DNA from 2 places in the Nocardia sp. NBC_01503 genome. Region 2 is predicted to be linked to the other one. Evidence: predicted binding sites of a transcription regulator. Region 2 holds the regulator's gene; the other holds the start of a gene.
The links. The regulator HspR, encoded in region 2, represses chaperone genes until heat shock. The targets are predictions, from matches to a motif close to ANNTGAGTNNNNNNNACTCANNT.
Positions count from the first base shown of each region.

Region 1 (4,293 bases), 280 kb from region 2:
TGAAACTCCCTACCGGGCAACGCTTCCCGTAGGCTCGCCAATTGATCACCGCTGACCTCCTGCAATGCGATGACCTGCTCGGATCTCCCTGCCACCACCGAGGTGACCCCTTCGATCCGCACCTTGTCCTCCGGCCAGCGCCCAGCGAACGAGCTGTCCCAGTTGTCGGCATGCACCCGATGCAGGACATTCCAAGTGGCAACAGTGATCACGCGGCACACGTTACGAGACAGGAACGAACCGCGCGGGTTTCAGAGGTTTCATGTGAAACACGCGCATCTGGGTAGTTGACACGAAGGAGCCGTGCGTGTGGGACGCACGCACGGCTCCTCATGGGGAGCGCCTGCTGGCTAGGCGGTGGCGCTCAGGGGGCGGCCGTCGAGGGCCGGTTCGATGACCGGTTCGATGGCGTAGGCGAGGATCTCCGCCACGTCGGCGACGGGGCGGACATCCAGGGCGGCGAGGACTTCGGCGGGGACTTCGTCGAGGTCCGGTTCATTGCGGGCGGGGATGAAGACGGTCTTCAGGCCCGCGCGCTGGGCGGCCAGCAGCTTCTGCTTGACGCCGCCGATGGGCAGGACTCGGCCGTTGAGGGTGACCTCGCCGGTCATACCGACATCCGCTCGGACCTGACGGTCCAGGGCCAGGGACACCAGGGCGGTGACCATGGTGACGCCCGCCGACGGGCCGTCCTTGGGGACCGCGCCTGCCGGGAAGTGGATGTGGATATTGCGGTCGAGGACCTTCGGTTCGATACCGATCTCCTCCAGGTGTGAGCGCACGTAGGTGAGGGCGATCTGCGCCGACTCCTTCATGACGTCACCCAGCTGACCGGTGAGGGTCAGGGAGCGGTCGCCCTCGGCGGCGTTGGCCTCGATGTAGAGGACATCGCCACCGGCGCCGGTCACCGCCAAACCCGTTGCCACACCGGGGACCGCGGTGCGTTCCACCCCGTCGGGGGTGAAGCGCGGACGGCCCAGGTAGTCCTTCAGATCACCCAGTCCGATTACCAGACGCTCCGGGCCGGACGCCTTTTCGTAGCCCAACTCGGGCTCGTAGCCCAGCTCCGCCGGGCTGTCCGGCACGAACTCGCCCGAGGTGATGATGCTTTCGGCGTCGCTCACGTCCGTCGACTCCGAGAGTTTGGTCGCCGCCTTGCGCAGCGCCTTGGCGATCAGGCGCTCCATCTGGCGGACACCGGCCTCCCGGGTGTAGTTGGCGGCGATCTCGCGCAGCGCCTCGGCACTGACCTGCACCTCGTCGGCGGTGAGCGCGTTGCGCTCGAGCTGACGCGGGATCAGGAAGTCACGGGCGATGGCGACCTTGTCATCCTCGGTGTAACCGTCCACGGTGATCAGTTCCATGCGGTCCAGCAGCGGGCCGGGAATGGTGTCCATGACATTCGCGGTCGCGATGAACAGCACATCGGACAGGTCCAGATCCAGATCCAGGTAGTGATCGCGGAAGGTGTGGTTCTGCGCGGGGTCCAGGACCTCGAGCAGCGCCGCCGCCGGATCACCGCGGAAGTCGGAGCCGACCTTGTCGATCTCGTCCAGCAGGACAACGGGATTCATCGACCCCGCCTCCTTCATGGCGCGCACGATGCGACCGGGCAGTGCGCCCACATAGGTGCGCCGGTGACCACGGATCTCGGCCTCGTCACGCACGCCGCCCAGGGCGACGCGAACGAACTTGCGGCCCAGCGCCCGTGCCACGGACTCGCCCAGGGAGGTCTTACCCACGCCGGGCGGACCCACCAGCACCAGCACCGCGCCCGAACCACGACCGCCGACGACCTCCAGACCGCGCGCGGCCCGGCGGGCACGCACCGCCAGGTACTCGACCATGCGGTCCTTCACCTCGTCCAGCCCGTGGTGATCGGCGTCCAGTACCGCGCGGGCGGCCGAGACATCGGTGCTGTCAGCGGTTTTCACGCTGAACGGCAGCTCCAGGACGGTGTCCAGCCAGGTGCGGATCCAACCGGATTCCGGACTCTGATCGCTGGAACGCTCCAGGCGATCGACCTCGCGCAGCGCGGCCTCACGAATGTTCTCCGGCAGATCGGCGGTCTCGACCCGGGTGCGGTAGTCGTCCGCACCGTCGGGCTCGCCCTCGCCGAGCTCCTTGCGAATCGCGTTGAGCTGCTGGCGCAGCAGGAATTCGCGCTGCGACTTCTCGACGCCCTCGCGCACCTCCTCGCTGATCTTCTCGTTGACCTCGGTCTCGGCGATGTGCTGCTTGGTCCACTCGATCAACTTGGTCAATCGGGTGGTGGCGTCCAGGGTTTCGAGCAGTTCGCGCTTCTGGTCGTGGCTCAGGTAGGGAGCCCAACCGGCGACGTCCGCGATGGCGGAGGGATCGTTCAGCTGATTGACGGCGTCGATGACCTGCCACGCCTCACGGCGCTGCAGTACGGCCACGACGAGCTTCTTGTATTCGGCGGCAAGGTCTTTGGTGCGGCCGTCGGATTCGGGGACCTCGACCGGCTCGGCTTCGACCCAGAGCGCCGCGCCGGGACCGGTCACACCGTGTCCGATCTTGGCGCGGCCCTCGGCCTTGAGCACCGCAGCCGGGGCGCCACCGCGCATCCGGCCGACCTGTTCGATGGTGGCGACCACGCCGTAGCTGGCGTAGCCCTCATCCAGGCGAGGCGCGACCAACACCTGGTTGACCTTGCCCGCCCGGGCGGCATCGATTGCGGCCTGTGCGGACTCGTCCAGCTCGATCGGCACGATCATGCCGGGGAGCACGATCGGATCGGTCAGGAATAGGACCGGCAGGTTCTGTGGGTTGGTCACGACATCTACCTCATCTTTCAGATAAGCACTGTCAAGATTGAGCGTCTCCTACTCAACTCAGGTTGAGCGCTACCCAGTCAACTATCGACCCCGGCGACTAATTCCGCATGTGTTGTTCGCCCCCGGCGAACGGGCCTACTCGGCGGTATCCGTCCAGGTCACGGGCAGCGCGTGGACGCCGTAGATATTCATGTCGGTCCGCAGCGGAACCTCCGAAGCGGGGACCGCGAGCGCGAGCGTCGGGAAGCGGCGCAGCAGTCCGGCGAACCCGGCCCGCATCTCCAGGCGACCCAGTTGCTGCCCCAGGCACAGGTGCACGGCGTGACCGAAGGCCAGGTGACCGCGGGCCTGCCGCATGACATCGAGGGTGTCCGGATTCTCGAAACGCTCCGGATCGCGATTGGCGGCCAGCAGCGAGACCACGACCGTCGCGCCCTTGGGGATGATCTCCCCGCCGAGCTCGATGTCCTCGGTGGCGAAGCGATAGAAGATATCGGCGACCGACAGATACCGCAGCAGCTCATCGACGGCATCGTGGTACAGCTCCGGATCGGCGCGCAGCGCGGCCGCCTGGTCCGGATGCTCCAGCAGCGCGAAGGTGCCCAGCGACAACATGTTCGCGGTGGTCTCATGCCCCGCGAGCAGCAGCAGGAAGGCGATTCCGGTGAGCTCCTCGATGCTCAGATCCTCATCGCGGGCCAGATCGGAGAGGATGTCCTCATCGGGGGCGGCGCGCTTGTTCGTGACCAGCTCGCCCAGGTAGGTGTTGAGCGCGATGTACGCGCCCATCTTCTCCTCCAGCGACTGCTCCTTGACCATGAACTTGGCCGAGTTCGCCTGGAAGCTGTCGCGATCGGAGTACGGGACGCCGAGCAGTTCACAGATCACCAGCGACGGCACCGGCAGCGCGAACTCCTTGACCAGATCGACCGGCGGGGTCAGCGCCGCCATCGCGTCCAGCTGGCGCTCGACCACATCGGTGATGTGATCCTGCAGCTCCTTCATGCGCCGCAGGGTGAAGGCGCCGGTCAGCTTGCGCCGCAGCCGGGTATGGTCCGGCGGATCCATGGCGATGAACATGCCCGGAATCTGCGGGGAGGGTTCGGTGGCGATCGGCATACCCGGAATCTCGAAGGGCACATGAATGACCTCGACATCCAGGCGCGAGCTGAATCGGGTGTCGGCCAGCAGCTTTCGGGCCGCGTCATAACCGGTGACGAGCCAGCCCTGGTGACCGTCGGGGAAGAGCATCGGACTGACCGGACGGGCCGCGCGCAGCGCGGTGATCTCGCGCGGCGGATCGAAGGGACCCGCATTGCGCTCCATCGGCAGGCCGTTCGGAATGGGAGCCGTTTCAGTGTTCATGTAGAGCACTGTCGCCGTCTCGGCTGATATCGACCTGACACCGACCTGACACGCCGATCGGCCCACGGCACAATGGGCCGGGTGCAGATCGGGATGCTTGGACCACTCGAAATCCGTGACGGCAACGGCG
Region 1 is NZ_CP109596.1:2,598,281-2,602,573, reverse strand. Features, by position in the region: gene OHB26_RS11685 (endonuclease/exonuclease/phosphatase family protein) at 1-212, opposite strand, end outside; gene lon (endopeptidase La) at 351-2,798, opposite strand; gene OHB26_RS11675 (cytochrome P450) at 2,934-4,163, opposite strand; gene OHB26_RS11670 (BTAD domain-containing putative transcriptional regulator) at 4,236-4,293, shown strand, end outside.
Region 1: a site for HspR is predicted at 2,859-2,881, ahead of lon (endopeptidase La). Genes of this name have one in related genera too.

Region 2 (4,293 bases):
TACCCCCGCGATCTCTACGCCTCGGATATGCTGGCCCTGCTCGGCAATGAAATGCCCTGGCTGACAATCATTCCCGTGGTGCTGGACGAGGACGATCCGGACTGGATCGACGACTGGTACGAATCCTGTCGGGTGGATATCGGCTTCCAGCCGGAGGAGTTGATCACCGGCACCCTCGCCGAGGTGGTCTCCCGCTTCACCCCGCTGGACCATCAGCACATTCTGGTCTGCGGTGGCGCGGCCACGGTGCACGCCACCGTCGAGATGCTGGTGGCCACCGGCACTCCGCCGGAACTCATTCGCTACGAAGGCTTTTAGGCCCGCGGCGAGGTAGATCGTTTGGTGCCCCGCACCGCTGCCGAGCGACAGGCAGCGGCGCGGGGGTCTGTGGAATCCGCTCAGAAGAGCGGATCGTGCCGGATATTCGCGGTGGGCATGCCCGCCGCCATCAGGCGGAACTTGGTGGTCTGCACCATCGAGGGTGAGCCGACGATCTGCACATCGCGATCGTCCCAGGAGCCGAAACCCGCTACCACCTTGCCGATTTGGCCGACCAGTCGCGGTTGCAGGCCCGGATGTTCCCGGGGCTCACCGGAATTGGAGAGTTGCCACCACGGATCCTCATCACTCTCGGTGACCGGGGTGATGGTGAGCCATTTGTTGGCCAGTGCGAGTTGGCTGAGGATCTCCAAATCGTAGAGGTCACAGGGGTAGTGGCCGCCGACGAAGAGATCGACCTTCGGGTTGGAGCGGCGCTGGGTCATGGCCATGAGTTGAGCGCGCAGCGGGGCGATACCGGTGCCGCAGCCGACCATGAGCAGTTTGCGCCGGGTATTGCGAGGCACGCCGAGCCCGCCGAGCGGTGAGCCGATCAACCACTGTTCGCCGACCTTGGTGTGCCCCACCATGGCCGGGCTCACCCAGCCGCCGGTGACACCGCGGATATGGAATTCGATCTCACCGCTCGGATTGGCGGGGATGGCCGGGGACAGGTACCGCCACATGCGCGGGCGGGAGGGGATCTGCACGCTCATGTACTGCCCCGCCGCGTACTGGATGGGTTGATCCAGCTTGAGCCGAACGATGGCGAGATTGCGCAGTACCTCACGGTGTTCGATGACGGTGCCGGTCCAGACCGGCGGGGTGCTCTCCCGGTCGGCGGCCTCCATCATGGTGCTCGCGATGAGGTCCAGGCCCTCATCCCAGGCGCGGCCGATCTCGTCGGTCCAGATTTCGGTGCCCGCATAGGCCTCGAGTGCGGACCGGAGTGATTTGCCCACGGCCGCATAGTGTTCGGCGACGACACCGTACTTGCGGTGATCGCGGCCGAGTTGGGCCAGGAAGGGCAGCAGCTTCTCCGGTTCTTCGAGCCGATCGACCACGTACGCAATGGCTTTGACCAACCGGTCGCGCTGGGCGTCCAGGGCGGCGGGGAAGAAATCGCGAACCTGCGGGTACTCGGTGAAGAGGATGGCGTAGAAGGAACGAGCCAGTTTCTCAGAGCCACCGTCTTCTGCAGCTACCGACTTGAACGTCGTTCTAATCAATGCGACGGTCCGCGAATCCATTTGTGTCACAACCCCATTTCGCACTCGAACACAGGCAGATCGGCGAGTGCAGTGCTGCGGGACACTCGACAGCGGCCGTTGCTGAGCAACTATAGGCGAGGTTTGCCAGCAACGGAACGGGACGTTTCAACAACACGCCTGTAATTCCCCAAAAACGAGCGCACGGCAAGCAATCACACCGGAAAACAGACTGTTCAACTGGGAAACGCCGAGCAAGACCAGTCCGATCCCGTCGATCTTGGGGGATTCGTTTTGCAACCTTCAGATATCGAGCGACCCCGCCGCAACTCTGACAGGGTGTGAATCCCTTTGCCAGATAAGGACAAAGCTCTCAATCAGCAAATAATTCAACCGAGCGGTCTGTATGAAATTCATGATCAACCTAACGGATAAATCATTGCTTCGCACAAAGAAACTCAGCACATAGCCTGCAACAGCGAAAACAGCGCCCCGGAAACCGGAGCGCTGCTTTCAACCCTTTTCAGGGTCCGGGGACTTAGTCCCCGGTAAATCCCTCCGTACCGATCAGGTGCGGCGGTGCCTAGGCTGCCAGACCACGAGCGCCGTACTGCGCTGCGGCGGAGTCAGATCCGGGCGGTACCCCGCCCGCAGCCGATCCACCTCATTGCTCAGCTCGGATACCCGCTGCTGTAGCTCCTCGACCTGATTGGTGAGTTCGATGATCCGTTTGATGCCCGCCAGATTGACGCCCTCGTCCTGGGACAGACGCTGCACCTCGCGCAGCAGCTGCACATCCCGGTCCGAGTAGCGTCGCCCGCCGCCCGAAGTACGTTGCGGCGAAACCAGACCCAGCCGGTCATAGGTGCGCAGCGTCTGGGCATGCATGCCCGCCAGCTGCGCCGCCACCGAGATCAGGAAGTACTGTGCCTCGGCGGCTTTCTTCGGATCGGAACTCATCACGCACCTGCCCATCCAGCACGCGGATCGAAGCCACTGGTCTTCTCCGCCTCCGCATAGCGCCGCAGCGCTTCGGCGGCATTGTCGTCCAGCTTCTGCGGGATCGCGACCTTGACGGTGACGAGCAGATCGCCCGCGCCGCCGTCGCGCTTGGGAACACCGCGCCCGCGCACCCGCAGGGTCCGGCCGTCGGCGGTACCCGGGGGCACCTTGACGCCTACGCGTCCCTCCAGTGTCGGCACGGAAACCGTTGTACCCAAAACCAGCTCGCTGTAACTCACCGGGAGCACCAGGGTCAGATCATCACCATTGCGGCCGAAGACCTTGTCCTGGCTGACGTGCACGGTGACGAACAGATCGCCGGGCGGTGCGCCCCGCAGACCCGCTTCACCCTGCCCCGCCAACCGGATTCGCTGACCATCGCGCACCCCCGGGGGGATACGTACGGTGATGGTGCGGGTCCGATTCTGAATACCGGAGCCGTGGCAGTCGACGCACGGGTCGTCGATGATCGACCCGGTGCCCCGGCAGTCCTCGCACGGCTCACTGAATCCGAACGCGCCCTGATTCCGGCTGACCACGCCGGAACCATTGCAGTGCGGGCAGACTCGCGGTGAGGTGCCAGGCTTGGCGCCGCTGCCGTGGCAGGTGGTGCAGGCGGCCGGGCTGGTCATCCGCAGTGGCACCGTCACGCCCTGGGCGGCCTCGCGGAAGCCCAGGGTCGTCTCGGTCTCCACATCGCTGCCGCGCCGCGGCCGCGAGGAGGTGCGGGTGCCGCCCCGGTTGAACAATCCGCCGAGCAGGTCACCGAGGCCGCCGTCACCGGCGCCCGCCTGCTGCCCGCCGAAGATATCGCCCAGGTTGAAGTCACCGGAGAAGCCACCGCCGGGCTGGCCGTAGCCGGCGCCGGGGGTGAAGCCGCCGCGGCCGAAACCGCCGCCCGCGAAGAGCTTTCGCGCCTCGTCGTACTCCTTGCGCTTCTCCGGATCGGACAGCACAGCATGCGCCTCGCTGACGAGCTTGAAGCGCTCCTCGGCCTTGGCGTCACCCGGATTCTTATCCGGATGCAGATCACGGGCGAGTTTGCGGTACGCCTTCTTGATCTCGTCCTGGCTGGCGCCGGAGGCGATACCCAGCTCCTTGTAGAAGTCCTTTTCGAGCCACTCCCGATTCACCGGGCATCTCCTCCTCTCGAATTGCTCAGCGCCGGTGTCCCGTTCGGGACGTCCGGCGTCTTACTCGGTGCCAGCGGCATCGGGGTCGGCGTTCGTCGTCTCTGATGCGGCCGAGCCATTCAGATCCTCTGTCCGATCGGTCACTCCGACCAGCGCGTGCCGCAGCACGCGATCGCCGAAGCGGTACCCCTTGCGCATGACCATGCCGATTACCGGATCGTGTCCGGAGCCCTCGTGCTGAACGGCCTCGTGCAGGGTCGGATCGAACGGGTCGCCCGCCGAACCGAATTCCTCGAGGCCCTGCTTCTGCAGGGCGGTGGCGAGCTTGTCGGCGACCGCCTTGAGCGGTCCCTCCAGATCACCGTGTGCGCGGGCGCGGTCGAGATCGTCGAGCACACCGAGCAGTTCACTGACGACCGTCGCCTTGGCATTGTCGATGGTGGCCTTGCGGTCCCGTTCGACACGGCGGCGGTAGTTGGCGTACTCGGCGGTGAGCCGCTGCAGATCCGAGGTGCGCTCGGCGAGTTCGGCGCTGATGGTGTCGGCCATCGCCTCTTCGGCCAGCACGTCGGCGGCCGAAGCCGCGGTGAAATCCTCCACCGCGGCCTCGCCGAACTCACCCGTGACCGGTT
Region 2 is NZ_CP109596.1:2,877,336-2,881,628, reverse strand. Features, by position in the region: gene OHB26_RS12900 (FAD-binding oxidoreductase) at 1-318, shown strand, start outside; gene OHB26_RS12895 (globin domain-containing protein) at 399-1,568, opposite strand; gene OHB26_RS12890 (heat shock protein transcriptional repressor HspR) at 2,094-2,486, opposite strand; gene dnaJ (molecular chaperone DnaJ) at 2,486-3,661, opposite strand; gene grpE (nucleotide exchange factor GrpE) at 3,722-4,293, opposite strand, start outside.